Regions from separate parts of the Pseudoalteromonas sp. MelDa3 genome, predicted to be linked through region 1. Evidence: predicted binding sites of a transcription regulator. Region 1 holds the regulator's gene; the other holds the start of a gene.
The links. Region 1 encodes sigma-54, which starts transcription at its own class of promoters, with help from an activator protein. Its sites were predicted from a motif close to GTTGGCACGNNNNTNGNNT; they were not measured.
Positions count from the first base shown of each region.

Region 1 (9,233 bases):
TAGGTTTTACGTTTTTTGAAAAACCTATTTTTACTTTATATAACGAAAAGCAAACGTGGCAAATAAATGCAGACGAAGCAACATTATACGAAGACAAACAATTAATTTTAGAAGGCAATGTGGTTGCCAAAAACTTAACCGATAACGCCATGATAGACAAAATCAATGCTGATAATATTCAGGTAGATATAAAGCTATTAACAATGCGTTCGGAGCAACCCGTTATCATCACTGGACCCAATTTAAAAATCACTGGTAAAGGCCTAGAAGCCGACTTAAAAACCGAAGTGATAAAACTAATTAACCATACGCGAACCATATATTATGACCAATAAAATATTAAAATCACTTATTATTCCTACACTTATACTAGCGTTTAATAGTAGTGCTGCAGAGCAAAATACGCAACCGGCTGCAAATCAAATTTCAATAAGCGCCGATAAGCAAGAAGGTCAATTAAAAGCTAATGTCGGGATTTTTGAGAAAAACGTTGAAATTATTCACGGTAATCGCCGTATCACAGCCGACCGCTTAGAAGTACATAAACGCGATGAACTTGGTGATAATAAACAATTATTAATTGCTACAGGTAGCCCTGCGTACTTTGAAGAAAAGCAATCAGATGGCACGACTATGAGCGCCAGTGCTGACGAAGTACGTTATGATGTATCTAAGCGTTTTTTAACGCTTGTTGGTAATGCACAAGTATCGCAAGCGGGACAAAAAATAAATGCTAAAAGCATTACCTACGATATAGAGCAGCAGCTAATCAGTGCCGAAAAAGATGAAAACTCAACTGACCGCGTTCACACAATTTTAGTGCCAATCGAGACTAAAAAAAGTAAAAAAAGCGACAAAGGTCAACCATGAGTACATTAAAAGCTGAACTATTAGCAAAGAGCTATAAAGGCCGTGAAGTTGTAAAAAACGTCGGCCTTGAAGTCAAAGCTGGCAGTATTGTTGGCTTACTTGGCCCTAACGGTGCAGGTAAAACCACCACGTTTTATATGATAGTAGGACTTGTACCTAGCGACAAAGGTAAAATATCGATAGACGATAACGATATTACTCTTTTACCTATGCATAGTCGTGCTAGATTAGGCATTGGCTACTTACCGCAAGAGTCTTCAATATTCAGAAAGCTGACTGTTTATCAAAACTTAATGGCCATTTTAGAAACGCGCAAAGAGTTAAATAAACAAGCTAGAGAAGACACTCTCGATAAATTATTAGATGAATTTAGCATACAACACATTCGTGATAGCCAAGGTATGGCATTGTCAGGAGGCGAACGTCGTCGTGTTGAAATAGCACGTGCGCTGGCAGCAGATCCTAAATTTATATTACTGGATGAACCATTTGCAGGTGTTGACCCGATTTCGGTATTAGACATAAAGAAAATAATAGAACATCTTAAAAATCGTGGGATTGGTGTATTAATTACCGATCATAACGTAAGAGAAACCCTTGATGTTTGTGAAAAAGCCTACATTGTTTCTCATGGGGAGCTGATTGCATCAGGTACTCCAGAACACGTATTAAATGATAAAACAGTACGCGATGTTTACTTAGGCGAGCAATTTAGGCTGTAACATTTACGCCATGTCTTTAAGCATCTGCTAGTATTAATTATAACAACATAAAAGGATTGTTAGAGATACATGAGGCAATCACTACAGCTGCGCATGGGCCAGCAACTTACAATGACTCCACAGCTGCAACAAGCTATTCGTTTGTTGCAACTCAGTACATTGGATCTCCAGCAAGAAATACAAGAAGCTCTCGACAGCAACCCGCTATTAGAGGTTGAAGAAGCAGACTATTCAGAAGACGCTGCAGGTAAAAACGAGCAAAAAGCAGATACAGATGACATAACTGTTAGCGCATCTGCCGATGATGCTCCAAGTGAATACGAACAAGATAGTGGTGAAGCACTTGCAAAAGACACGCTAAGTGACGACATGGCTATGGATGTTAGTTGGGATGAGTACATGAGTGCCGCCCCAGCAGCATCATCGGGTCCGATGCCTGAAGACGAATCAATATACCAAGGCGCCTCTACTGAAACGCTCCATGAGTATTTAATGTGGCAGTTACAACTAACGCCATTTAGCCCTACAGACGAAGCTATTGCTATTGCGATTGTAGAAGCCGTCGATGATTCAGGTATTTTAACACTAAGCTGCGAAGAGATTTTAGAAAGCTTTAATCAAGAAAACGAAGATGATAACGAAGTCGAACTTGATGAAATTGAAGCTGTATTAAAACGCATCCAACTGTTTGATCCTGTTGGTATTGCTGCACGTAGTTTACAAGAGTGTTTGTGTATTCAGCTTAACCAGTTTGATAAAGAAACACCTTACATTAATGAAACAAAAATGATTTTAACCGAGCATATTGATTTATTAGCTGCTCGTGACTATCGTACATTAATGAAGAAAACTAAGCTCAAAGAAGAAGAGCTTAAGGAAGTAATGACATTAATACATACTCTTAGCCCTAAACCTGCAGATACTATTGTAAGAGAAGAATCTGAGTATGTTATTCCTGATGTGTCAGTTAAAAAAATTAAAGGCCGCTGGGTTGTTGAGTTAAACCCAGACAGCATGCCTAAAATTCGTGTTAATAGCCAATACGCGGCAATGTCTCGCACTGTAAAATCCAGTGGTGACAGCCAGTTTATTCGCTCGCATTTACAAGAAGCTAAATGGTTTATTAAAAGCTTAGAAAGTAGAAACGACACGCTATTAAAAGTAACAAATTGTATTGTTAAGCAACAACAAGGCTTTTTTGAACACGGTCCTGAAGCCATGAAACCAATGGTTTTAAATGATGTTGCTGAAATGGTAGAAATGCACGAATCAACAATTTCGCGCGTAACAACCCAAAAGTATATGCACACACCCCGTGGTATATTTGAGCTTAAATATTTTTTCTCAAGCCATGTAAGCACCGAAAACGGTGGTGAATGTTCATCTACAGCAATCCGTGCGCTTATCCGAAAATTAATCGCAGCAGAAAACTCAGCAAAACCATTGAGTGATAGCAAAATAGCGGATATATTGGCTGAGCAAGGAATTAAAGTAGCGAGACGTACAATCGCAAAATACCGCGAATCTCTGGCTATTCCACCGTCAAATCAACGTAAAAGTTTGATTTAAGACGCAAAAAAAAGAGGGTAATGCTTATGCAACTAAACTTAACTGGTCGTCACGTAGAATTAACCGATTCACTAAGAGACTATATTAATACCAAATTTGCGAAGCTAGAAAGACACTCTGATCATATTAATAATGTTCATGTCATTCTCGATGTAGAAAAATTAAATCAAAAAGCAGAAGCCACCATACACGTAAGCGGTGCTGAGTTATTTGCCTCTACAGAACATCAAGATATGTATGCCGCCATTGACTCGTTGATCGACAAGCTCGATCGACAAGTAATTAAACACAAAGAGAAGCTTGCTCGACACTAATATGATGAAATTAAGCTCACTTATATGCCAGGACTGCAGCAAAGCTGCGGTCCTTTTTAATAGCAAAAAAAGAATTTTAGAGTTCATTAGCGAACTTGCTCACGACAAACTTCCGTATTTACCGCAACAAGATATTCTTAATGCTTTAATGAGCAGAGAAAAATTGGGTAGTACAGGTATAGGGCGTGGCATTGCCATTCCTCATGGAAGAATGAGCGGTGCAGAAGAGCCTTTGGCTTTAGTACTCGTTAGCGAAACTCCAATAAATTTTGATGCAATCGATAATCGCCCTGTTGATATTTTCGTCGCACTCATCGTACCAGATGGCGATAACCAGCAGCACTTAAAGACTCTAGCAACTATTGCTGATAAACTAAACAACAAAGATTTTTGTAAACAGTTACGCAGTGCAAAATCAGATGCTGAGCTTTACCAAGTTATTGTCAATCAATCATAGTTTTATAAAGGGTGTTAAATGGAGTTAATTATCATAAGCGGCCGTTCTGGTTCTGGAAAGTCGGTTGCTTTACGCGTTGTAGAAGATTTAGGTTATTATTGCGTAGATAATATTCCAGTTAACTTGCTTCCTTCATTAGTTCGCAGTGTGTCTGATAGCTACGATAAAATTGCTGTTAGCATTGATGTGCGGAACATCCCTAAACAACAAGATGAATTTAACGATATTCTTGAATACTTGCCTGGCTTTGCAAAACCTACGTTATTTTATTTAGATAGCGACGATCAAACATTGATCAAACGTTTTTCTGAAACTCGTAGATTACACCCACTATCAATTGACTCGTTGCCTCTTGATTTAGCCATCAAAAAAGAAAAAGAATTACTTGATGTATTAATCACCCGCGCCGACTTTATGATAGATACGACTGATTTAAGCGTTCATCAACTTGCTGAATCTATTCGTGAAAAGATTTTAGGTAAAAAAGATAAGCAACTGATTGTCACGTTTGAATCGTTTGGTTTTAAACACGGCATACCAAAAGAAGCTGATTATGTATTTGATGCACGCTTTTTACCAAATCCACATTGGGAACCTGAATTAAAACCTTTAAATGGGTTAGATCAACCCGTTAAAGATTATTTGGCCAATCACAGCATAGTGCAAAAATTCACATGGCAAATTCAAACATTTGTACAAACGTGGTTACCGCACTTAGAGCGAAATAACCGCAGTTATTTAACCATTGCCATTGGGTGTACTGGCGGACAACATCGCTCTGTATATTTAGCGCAAACTATTGGTGAAAGTTTTGCAATGACACATCCCAATGTAAAAATTCGCCATCGCGAACAAGAAAAATAATATAGCTGAATAATCACCTGTTCAGCTTAGGTAGAGTAAGTTATGCATTGTGAAGACACTTTTTTAATAAAAAACAAATTAGGCTTACACGCCAGAGCAGCTACTGTGCTTGCGCAATTAGCAGTACAATTTGATGCTACAATCACATTATTCCAAGATGACAAAGAAGCCGCAGGCGATAGCGTACTTGCACTAATGTTACTTGAAAGTAGCCAAGGAAAAGAAGTTAAAGTTGTATGCAAAGGCCCCGATTCTGAGCAAGCTTTGCATGCTGTTGGAGAATTAATAGCACAACGTTTTAATGAACAAGAATAAACAGTTATAAAAATAATGCTCGCATTACTAATGCCCCAACTAAAACAGATATATAAAATAAATACGGTTAGTAACGCCAGTTAACTCACCTCTCCCCATAAAGTAATATAAAAATTTATAAAGGACGCCAATGCCTGAAGCTTTTGAACAAGATTACCCACTACAGCAACTAAAACAGGTGACTAAGTCACTCAATAGTGGTCAATTTGTTCAAGTTAGGCGCATGCTCGCAAAAACAGCTCCTTGTGATACCGCATTATTATTAGAATCATCACCGCATAAAATTCGCCGACTCCTTTGGCAGTTGGTTGATCCTGATGTGCAAGGCGATGTTCTTGAAGAACTCTCAGAAGATGTTCGTTTAGGCATTATTGCCCAAATGGAACCTAAGCACATTGCAGCCGCAACAGAAGATATGGGCCACGATGACTTAGGTGAAGTATTACGTAGTCTGCCAGACACCGTCTATAAAGACGTTGTTAGCGCGATGGACATTCAAGACCGTGAACGTGCAACACAAGCACTTTCGTATCAAGAGCGTTCTGCTGGCGCGCTAATGAACACCGATACGGTGACCATTCGCCCTGATGTTACGCTTGATGTTGTACTTAGGTATATTAGGCTACGTGGCGAGTTACCAGAAGGTACCGATGACTTGTACGTTGTTGATAAGCATAACTGCTTTATAGGCGCTTTATCGCTGAGTACATTATTAACTAACCCGCCAGAAAAGATTGTTCGCGATTTAATGGATGAAGATTGTGAATCCATTCCAATCTCAATGGATGAAAGTGAAGTCGCGCAATTATTTGAACGTCATAATTGGATATCGGCCCCCGTAGTTGATGATAACGATCAGCTCCTTGGTCGTGTCACTATCGATGACATCGTTGACGTAATCCGAGAAGATGCTGAGCATAGTTTGTTGGGCTTAGCCGGTCTTGATGATGAAGAAGATACCTTTGCGCCAGTACTAAAAAGCTCTAAAAAACGCTCAGTCTGGTTAGGTGTCAACTTACTAACTGCACTTGCAGCTGCTTTTGTAGCTAGCTTTTTTGAAGGCACTTTAGATGTGCTCCCTATTTTAGCTGTACTAAACGGTATTGTCCCTTCTATGGGCGGTGTTGCAGGTAGCCAATCATTAACGCTTGTTATCCGTGGTATTGCGGTAGGTCATATTAATCAAACTAACCAACGTTTCTTGATGATGAAAGAGCTTGCTATTGGCGCGTTAAACGGTGTTTTGTGGTCGTTGTTAATAGCAGGTGTTATTGCCCTATGGCAGTGGGACTTTATGCTTGGTGGCGTACTCGCCTTCGCTATGTTTATGAACTTAGTGGTGGCAGGTGTTGCTGGTGCGAGTATCCCTATTATTCTTAAAAAGATGAATATAGATCCCGCTCTTGCAGGTAGTGTAGTTTTAACTACAATTACAGACATTGTGGGTATATTCGCCTTTTTAGGTACTGCTACCTGGTTGCTGGTTTAAATTAGAAACTTTTGCAAATAACTAAAGTAAAAAACACTTAGAGTAAAGCTGCAACTATGACAACGGATACCAAAAATAAAAAAGACACACCTAAAAAAACGCCAAAACAAAAAGGCTTATCAATATTAAAAAGTGTGTTGATATATGGTTTCATATTGTTCGTAATTTATAACGCTGTAAATTGGTGGCGACAACCTGTTATGCCAGCAAATCCTCAATTACAATTAATAGATTATAAAGGGCAAAACATTGATTTGTCAGCAATGAGCCAAGATAAACCAACACTTGTCTATTTTTGGGGAACTTGGTGCCCTATTTGTAGCATTACCTCCCCTTCCATAAACGAACTCGCAAACGAGAATAACTACCCTGTCGTGAGCATCGCAATAAAATCAGGCTCGGATCAAAAACTACATGAGTATCTAAATGATCATGGCTACAGTTTTACCACTGTCAACGATCAACACGGTGAGATATTTGCCGATTGGCAAGGGCAAGTCACGCCATCTTATATAATCTTAAAAGATAATAAAATGACGCAAGGGCTAACAGGCATTCAGCCGTTATGGTCACTTAAATTACGTTTGTGGTTATCATCAACGTTTTAAGAAAAAACTAACTGCAAGTATATAGGCACTAAATATGTGCTATCTCAAGAGGGGTTTCTAAAAGCTCGCTCTTTATCACCTACAATAATATAGATAATAAAGAGCAAGGTTTACTTAATTTACATATTAAAAAGGTTTTAAAAAACCTTAGCGTAATTAAACTAATCTACTAGTTGTTATTAGATTGAATCACTAACGTGTACTTTGACGATTACCGCCTACTTTTGGTTTAGTGTTTGCCTTTTTAAATTGGCTAAAACCGGTATGTCGCGTTAGTGCAGGACGTCCGCCTTTACTGCCACCTTTACCTGCTTTTTCATCACGCCCTTCTTCAGGCACTAAACAGTTAGGCCCTTTACCAATTAAATTAGCTTTACCCATTTTACGCAGTGCTTCACGTATCATCGGCCAACCTGCTGCATCATGGTAGCGTAAAATAGCTTTATGTAATCTACGTTGGCGAGCACCTTTAGGTACTGGAACAACTTCTGTATTGTTTTTTATATTACGTAAAGAGTTCATTTCTGTGTGGTAAATAGTCGTCGCATTAGCCATCGGTGATGGGTAAAAATTTTGTACCTGATCAAGCTTAAAGTCGTTTGATTTAAGCCATAAAGCCATGTTTACCATGTCTTCATCTTTTGTCCCTGGGTGAGCAGATATAAAGTAAGGAATTAAATACTGCTTTTTACCGGCTTCTTTAGAGTACTTATCAAATAATTCTTTAAATTGATCGTACGCACCCATACCTGGTTTCATCATTTTTGATAATGGACCATCCTCTGTATGCTCTGGCGCTATTTTTAAGTAGCCACCTACATGATGCGTTACTAATTCTTTAACGTAACGCGGGTCGCGTACAGCTAAGTCGTAACGAACTCCAGAAGCAATCAATACCTTTTTGATACCCTTAACTTCACGTGCTTTTTTATATAAGTCTATTGTTGGCGTATGATCTGTATCCATATGCTTACAAATTTCAGGATACACACATGATAAACGTCTACAGGTACTTTCTGCCTTTTTGCTCGTACAACGCAGTTTATACATATTTGCCGTTGGACCACCTAAATCAGAAATAACACCAGTAAAACCGGGTACTTTATCTCTAATCTGTTCAATTTCTTCAATAATTGATTCTTGCGAACGGCTTTGAATAATACGCCCTTCATGCTCCGTAATTGAGCAAAACGAACACCCACCAAAACAACCGCGCATAATATTAACTGACGTTTTTATCATGTCGTAAGCAGGAATTTTAGAGTCGCCGTAACTTGGATGAGGAATACGCTGATACGGTAAACCAAACACAGCATCCATCTCATGTGTTTCTAATGGGTATGCTGGCGGGTTTACCCAAATAGAACGATCGCCGTGTCGCTGAAACAGTGCTCTTGCACAACCAGGATTTGTTTCTTGATGTAGAATACGCGAAGCGTGGGCGTATAAAGGTTTGTTAACACTTACTTGCTCATAAGCAGGTAACTTAACGTAAGTTTTTTCCCATGGCTTAGGTCGCGCAGGCTGAACCATAATTGGTTTTGCAGCTTCTGCCTTTAAGTCTATACCCGCTTGTTTAAATTCAGATTTACTACAGCCAACATCATCAGCGCCGTATGGATTTGGAATAGGGTCGATTTTACCAATTTTATCTATAGCGGTGGAGTCACTTCCACGCCAACCTGGTAAAGGTTCTTTTCTGATAACAGCCGTGCCGCGAATATCTTGAATAGTATCCATTGTTTCGCCTGCGGCAATACGGTGTGCAACTTCAACTAACGGACGCTCTGCGTTACCGTAAATTAAAATATCAGCTTTTGCATCAAACAAAATACTGCGACGTACTTTTTCTTGCCAATAGTCGTAATGAGCTATACGACGAAGGCTGGCTTCAATACCGCCAATAACAATTGGGATACCTTTGTATGCTTCACGGCATTTTTGCGAGTAAATCATTACGGCGCGATCTGGACGTTTACCACCTACGTTATCTGGCGTGTAAGCATCATCGTGGCGCATACGCTT
Region 1 covers NZ_PJBR01000007.1:109,415-118,647, reverse strand. The annotation lists gene lptC (LPS export ABC transporter periplasmic protein LptC) at 1-335, shown strand, start outside; gene lptA (lipopolysaccharide transport periplasmic protein LptA) at 325-870, shown strand; gene lptB (LPS export ABC transporter ATP-binding protein) at 867-1,592, shown strand; gene CXF89_RS02425 (RNA polymerase factor sigma-54) at 1,662-3,161, shown strand; gene hpf (ribosome hibernation promoting factor) at 3,188-3,475, shown strand; gene ptsN (PTS IIA-like nitrogen regulatory protein PtsN) at 3,480-3,932, shown strand; gene rapZ (RNase adapter RapZ) at 3,951-4,796, shown strand; gene CXF89_RS02405 (HPr family phosphocarrier protein) at 4,839-5,111, shown strand; gene mgtE (magnesium transporter) at 5,242-6,600, shown strand; gene CXF89_RS02395 (protein disulfide oxidoreductase) at 6,657-7,208, shown strand; gene CXF89_RS02390 (YgiQ family radical SAM protein) at 7,401-9,233, opposite strand, start outside.

Region 2 (7,680 bases), on a different contig from region 1:
AGCTCGCAACCTTATTACTCGCACTGCTTTAGGCGGTGAAGAGTCAGCACTAGAAACAAATGGTGTTATTACATTTAACGGCTGGGAACTTGATGAAAATAGCCGTTGTCTTACTTCTCCAAATGGCGACGCTAAGCGTTTACCAAAAGGTGAGTACAGAGCACTTCGTTTAATGCTTGATTCTCCAGGTCGTATCTTTAGCCGTGAGCAATTAATTAAACACATGACAGGACGTGAGCTTCGTGCAAATGACCGTACTGTTGATGTTACTATTCGTCGCATTCGTAAGCATTTTGAAAGTGATAACTCAACGTCAGAGTTAATCAGCACCATCCATGGTGAAGGTTACCGTTTCATTGGTAAAATTGACGCTTAATTAGAGCTAATTAGTTTTACTCTAATTGCTGTAAAAATAAATGAAGGGCTTTTTGTCCTTCATTTATTTTATCTGCTAAAACATCTAACCACTGCTTTAACACTTCATCAGATTCATCAATCGCACCATGCTCCATTATTTTGGCATGAAGCTGCACATCATTTAAACCTACCGATCCAGCCGCACCTTTAAGTTTATGCGCTACTGATTCATACTCTTCTCTATCGCCGGCATTTAATGAAGTAAGTAATTCTTGCTGATATTGTGGACTTAGCTTTTCAAATAACTGACTACTGCGCCTAAATACAACCAAGCCCATCGAATTTACAAAGTCTTCTATTGTTTCAATATCTAATAAGTGTGCATCAATGCCCTCTAGCGCTTCTTCACTTACTTTTAGCTGTGGCTCTGTGCATTCACTTTGCTTAATGCCAAATAAGTCAGCCAGCATTTTATCAAGCTTAACTGTGTTAATTGGCTTAGCCAACGCACCTTGTATTGATATACCTTCAAGCTCTTTTTCAGCACTGCGTACATTGGCAGTTAAAGCAACAATAGGTAATTTATCAAAGTGGCTATCTGAGCGTATTTGCTTAGCAACCACGTCACCGTTTATATCTGGCAATTGCATATCAAGTAGTACTAAATCTAAGTCATCTTCGGTTTCGACGAACGAGAGTGCATCTTCACCGGTTTCAGCCCATAACACTTCATGGCCTCGTTGCTCTAATAGATTTGTAGCAATTTCGGCGTTAAGAGGCACATCTTCTACTAGTAGAATATACAAACCACGGCCAACATAACTTTGCTCTGTTGGTGCAACACATAAACTAAGCGGTATTTGCACTGTAAAACAACTTCCTTCGCCTTCAGTACTATTTACCGTAATTATCCCTTTCATTGCACTTACAAGTGCCTTGGTTACAGCTAAACCAATACCTGAGCCTATTGCGTTAGTGCCTTTTAAATCCGGCGCTTTGTAATACATATCAAATATATGGGCAAGCTGCTCTGGTGGAATACCTTGACCGGTATCTAGTACCTTAATAACTAACCATGGGCCTTCTACACGATTTTCTCTGCTGCATTCGAGTGTTACTTTGCCTTGCTGAGTAAACTTAACGGCGTTGTTAATTAAGTTCCAAACAACTTGGCGTAATCGAGTCGGATCGAGCTGCGCGTAAACATCAAGTATGCCATTGCGCTTAATATCAAACTCAAGCTCTTTTTGCTCAGCTATTAAGCCTGCAAAATTAACTACATCGTTTATAAAGTCTGACACATTAATAGAATTGGTTGCTATATCGAGCTGATCTCTATCTATTTTATCTAAATCTATAATATCGTTAAAAATATTACCGAGTGTTTCAGCACTCGAAAAAATAGTATTGCCCCAACTACGCTGTTGCTTGTTAAGCTCTGTATCTAATAACATACGCGTTAAACCGACAATACCATTCAATGGTGTACGTAGTTCATGGCTCAGCGTAGCAATAAACTTACCTTTGTCTTTATAGGCAGTTTCGAGTGCTTGTGCAGCTTCTTTACGGCTAGTGATATCACGACCAAAACCCAATAAACCAATGTAGTCACCGTCATCATTTATAAAAGGCAATTTACGCAGCTCAAACCAACGTGTTTCACCGTCCACTTCATAGCCTACATCTATAGTTAGTGCTTTATGGCTCTGCTCTACCTCTTTGTCGGTTGCCAAAACTTCAGCTAAAAAATGACTCGGAAATATTTGCTCAACCGTTTTACCAATCAGTTCGCTGCTTGATTTACCCATTACTTCTTCAAACATTTTATTACAGCCGGCAAATACACCGTTGTTATCGCGGTAATAAAATAAATCGGGAGATGAATCAACGATTGAGCGTTGCAACATACTTTGTTGGGCAAGTTCTTGTTGTGTTTTTTTACGCTCAGCAATTTCTCGGCGCAGCTCTTCAATAGCGCGGTGCTTGGCATGAAACGCCATTTTACGCTCATCAATTTCAATATTTAAACGGCTAATGTTGTCTTTTAAGGTTTGGTTTAATAGCTTTTCTTGTTTGGTTGCACTATCTAAATAAGCATACGAGGCATCTAATTGACGAATTGAATTAAGTAATACACTTATAATTAAAGGAGAAACTACAGCAGTAAAAAACACCACAGCCAAAATATCAACAAGGTTCAATTCGCCTATCGCAACATAATAAAACATACTCGATAAAATAAGAGATACAGTTAAAAATAAAGTGTAACAAATAGCTGCTGTTTTAAATTCACCAAATCGCGTTATTGAGCTGGAAAGTACCCGAGCCCAAGGGCTCAAAGAATAATCGGTCATACGTAATTTTATCTCTTAGCTGTGTGCTTAAATATAAAGAAGGCAATGCGCATGTATAAACATACCATTTTCCCAGATTTTAGCATTTTTCTCCTACCACTACCCATGTTGTGCGATAAAAACAGAATTTTTCATGTTTGATTTTGCTCATCTCTTAAACTCATCATTTCAGCAATAAATTATTTAGTGTAAAATGCCCCGCTTTATTATCTCCAAAATACGAGTAGCGCACATGCAAACCAATATGCCAGATATAGCAGACACTGCACCCGCTTTACAAACAGGTAAATTAGACTGGGTTGGCATGGGCGAAATCGAACTGCCATTTATTTTTGAGTCACGAGACTTATCTCCAGTTACAGTAAATGCCAAAGCTCGTGCATTTGTAAATTTGCATAAAGAAGATGCCAAAGGCATTCATATGTCACGTCTATTTTTAGCACTTGACCTGCTTTCAACTGAGCAGCAAGTCAATCCGCAAACAATAGCGCAAGCACTCGATACCTTTATAACTAGCCACGAAGGGCTGAGCGATAAAGCACAAATTGAATTTAAATTTGAATTACCGCTACGCCGTAAATCACTATTAAGTGGGAAAGCAGGCTGGAAAAGCTACCCAGTTGTACTTACCAGTACAATTGAAAATAACATTATTAGCTACGAGCTAACTGTAAATGTTACCTATTCTTCAACATGCCCTTGTTCTGCAGCACTTGCGCGCCAGCTTATACAAAACGCGTTTAACGAAAAGTTTAACCAAGAAACCTTAAGCCAAAAAGATGTGCACGAATGGCTAGGCACTACACAAGGCATAGTTGCTACACCTCACTCGCAGCGCTCTATTGCCAACGTAAAAGTAAAGCTTGATAGCAATATTCAAGAATTTGACGTAGTGACTCTAATAAACACCCTCGAAGCTGAACTTAAAACGCCTGTACAAGCGGCAGTAAAACGCGAAGACGAGCAAGAATTTGCCCGTTTAAATGGTCAAAATCTTATGTTTTGTGAAGATGCAGCGCGTAAAATTAAAGCTTTATTAGAAACAGATAATTACAGCGATTACTGGCTACAAATAAACCATTATGAATCACTCCATGCACACGATGCTGTAGCTATTGCGGTTAAAGGTATTGAAGGTGGATACAAAGCTTAATATCTACATCGTTTTAGCTTTTATAAACAGTTGGTAATTATTTTATAACTCATACTTTTTAGGCACGTAAATTGCTTTATTTGAGCAGTGTCAATTTGTTGTTATGGAGTTACCGTATGGAATTCGCTTTATTATTAATTCTAGTATTAGTTGTCGGGGCTTCTGTTGTTGCGTCAAAATTTAATGACGATGGCGGAAACCCGTATCCTTTTACCCGCAAGCAAACTGTTTTTACGCAGGTTGAAGGCGCTTTTTTAAATCTTCTCGAGCGTGCTGTTGGCGATCAATATATAATTGTTAGTCGCGTTAAGCTAATTGACGTTATTGACTGTAAGCAAGGTCTTTCTATTAAATCTAAACGTGCTGCTTTAGCTAAAGCTAAAAATAAGCAACTCGACTTTGTATTAATCGATAAAGAAAAACTAACTATTGTTGCGGCCGTTGACCTAGTTAACAATGCCAATAAAGATGGCCACAAAGCTCAACGTGACTGGTTTGTAAACGGTGCACTAGAGTCTGCGGGCATTCCACATATTCGTATGAAAGTTAAATCGGGCTACCGTCCTTCTGAAGTACGCGATGCAATTATGTTTAAACTTGGTAAGCCTGCAGCAACACAAACGCAGCGCCCTGTTCGTAATCGCTCACATAAGCCAGCGGTACTTTCACCTTCTCAAGCCAAAGCACAAACAACTGCTTTAGCTGAAATTTAAAAACCAAATTAAATACTCTCCTAAAAAGTATTTAAAGCGAGCTCATAAACAAGCTCGCTTTTTTGTTTTTTATTGCTAACTTCACGTATAATCAAGTGATTCAAACTCAGGAATTAAACATTATGAATGTTGGTATTATTGGCGCAATGGAGCCAGAAGTTAAAATTTTACGTGAAGCGATGCAAAACCCACAAATTTTAACTAAAGCAGGTTTCACTTTTTATACTGGTGAATTGGCTGGTAACACAGTAACACTTGTTCAATCTGGTATTGGTAAAGTAGCATCAACAATTGCAACTACCTTACTGATTGATAACTTCAAACCTGATTGCGTAATTAACACAGGCTCTGCCGGTGGATTCGATCCTTCTCTAAGTGTTGGCGACGTAGTAATTTCGTCAGAAGTACGTCATCACGATGTAGATGTTACTGCTTTTGGCTACGAAATTGGCCAAGTACCACAAATGCCAGCAGGCTTTACAGCTCACCCTAAATTAGTTGAAGCAGCACAACAAACAATCGAACAAATCAGTGATGTTAAAACACTTGTTGGCTTAATTTGTACTGGTGACACATTTATGTGTGACCCTGTGCGTATCGATAAAGCACGCAGTGATTTTCCTACAATGCTTGCCGTTGAAATGGAAGGCGCTTCAATTGCACAAACGTGTTTTACGCTTAACACACCATTTGTTGTAATTCGCTCAATGTCTGATATTGCAGGTAAAGAGTCACCACAATCATTTGAAGAATACCTAGAAACAGCATCAATCAACTCATCTAAAATGGTTGTCGCACTTTTAGAAAAGCTAACTGCAGTGTCTCTGTAAATGCTTAGCAATATTGTTCAAAACCACTTGGACTTTATTGCCTTCATACTAGCGCTCCTTGCTGAGCGCTTTATTCCCCTTATTAGCTGGTATCATCCTAATACAGCGTTAAATGCTGTTTTTAGTGCTATTGGCAAGCGCATATACAAAAGCAAAGAACCTAAAAGCTATCAATATTTGGCAGCTATACTCGCAAGCACGCTCATTTTAAGTGTCATTCTCATTATTGTAGTGTTACTACTCGAGTTTGCTTTTTATCCTGAATTACTCGCTGGCCTTATTTTATACTTATGCTTAGAAAGTAAGAGTATTGATAAAAAAGCACTTCGCATTGCAAAGCTAACTAAACAAAATCAAAAATCGACAGCACGCGAATTACTAAAACCACTGCTTGCCCGTGAAGTTAATAGGCTTTCATCTCCTGGTATTATCAAAGCATTAATTGAAAGCTTAATACTGCGCACTGCTCGATACTATTTCGTAGTTATATTTATATTTTTAGCCTTTGGCCCTATTGCTGCCCTCGCCTATCGATTACTTACTTTAATACAACAAGCCTGGCGTAGTGACATATCCCCAAATAGCTACTTTTTAAAGCCGCTTAAAACTCTCTTGTTTATTATTGAGTATATTCCAATGCGCTTACTCGCTTTAACTATTGCAGCAAGTAGAGCGAGCAAACAAAGCATGCACTACATAAAGCATTATGGCAGACATTTTTATCAAACAAATACAGGTTGGCTACTAAGCACATGCTCTGCATCACTTGGCGTGCAGCTGGGCGGGCCTGCAGTTTATTTAGGTACTCGCTTTAATAAAATGCGTATAGGTACTGATAGACTACCTACACCCGAGGATGTACCTGTAATAATTAATAGATTAAATCAGGCGCGTGTATTTTGGTTGTTAGTAATTGTAAGTATTGAAATATTAAAAGTGATTTAGTGACTATTTAGTGACTACCTCGTAACTATTTACAGACCCCAAAATACGAGCACAAAAAAACCAGCCTAGGCTGGTTTTTTAGTTTTCAAATGGTATTTAAGCTACAGTGATGTTTGCAAACTTACGTTTACCTACTTGGTAAATAGCCGTTGTGCCTTTTGCTATTTCAAGTTTGGTGTCAGTGATTTTATCTTCACCGTTAAGTTTAACTGCACCTTGCTTAATCATACGCATTGCTTCTGATGTACTTACTACTAAATTTGCTTCTTTAAGCAAGTTAGCAATTAAAATAGTATCTTCTGCAATAGTGATTGTCAGCTCTGGGATTTCATCTGGTAACGCTTTTTTCTGAAAACGCTGAATAAAATCATCATGTGCACCTTGTGCATCAGCTTCACTATGAAAACGAGCAATTAGCTCTTTAGCTAGTTCAATTTTAATATCGCGCGGATTCGTACCTTGCTCAACACGTTCTTTTTGAGCTGCAATTTCTTCAATAGAAAGCGCACTTAATAAGTCGTAGTAACGCCACATTAGCACATCACTAATTGACATTATTTTACCAAACATATCGTTAGGCGCATCAGTAATACCAATGTAATTACCAAGCGACTTAGACATTTTTTGAACGCCGTCAGTACCTTCAAGTAATGGCATCATTAATACTGTTTGCGGCTTTTGCCCTTCAACTTTTTGTAGCTCACGACCCATTAGCAAGTTAAAGCGCTGATCAGTACCACCTAGTTCAACATCTGACTCTAGTGCAACCGAATCCCAACCTTGTACCAGTGGATATAAAAACTCATGAATTGCAATTGGTTGACCGCTGCCGTAACGCTTTTTAAAGTCATCACGTTCAAGCATGCGCGCTACTGTTTGGTTAGCAGCAAGTTTTATCATACCTGCAGCGCCTAACTTTTCCATCCAAGTAGAGTTAAATGCAACAGTGGTTTTAGCAGGATCTAGAATTTTGAATACTTGTTCTTTATATGTTTCGGCATTGGCTAGTACGTCTTCGCGAGTAAGTGGTTTACGCGTTACGTTTTTACCTGTTGGGTCACCAATCATGCCAGTAAAGTCACCAATTAAGAAAATAACCTCATGACCTAAATCCTGAAAGGTTTTCATTTTATTAATTAGTACAGTGTGCCCTAAATGTAAATCAGGGGCTGTAGGATCAAAGCCAGCTTTTATTTTTAGCTTTTTGCCCGACTTTAGTTTTTCAACTAGTTCGTCTTCAATTAATATTTCTTCTGCACCGCGTTTTATCTCTGCTAGAGCGGTTTGTAAATCCACTTTGTGTTACTCCAAAATTCTGCCTACGAAGG
Region 2 covers NZ_PJBR01000018.1:15,230-22,909, reverse strand. The annotation lists gene arcA (two-component system response regulator ArcA) at 1-376, shown strand, start outside; gene arcB (aerobic respiration two-component sensor histidine kinase ArcB) at 393-2,711, opposite strand; gene folE2 (GTP cyclohydrolase FolE2) at 2,944-3,864, shown strand; gene CXF89_RS05955 (DUF2726 domain-containing protein) at 3,981-4,577, shown strand; gene mtnN (5'-methylthioadenosine/S-adenosylhomocysteine nucleosidase) at 4,700-5,407, shown strand; gene CXF89_RS05945 (cobalamin biosynthesis protein CobD/CbiB) at 5,408-6,352, shown strand; gene tyrS (tyrosine--tRNA ligase) at 6,449-7,648, opposite strand.
Region 2: CXF89_RS05955 (DUF2726 domain-containing protein) is a predicted target of sigma-54. The motif match lies at 3,923-3,941, and genes of this name have one in related genera.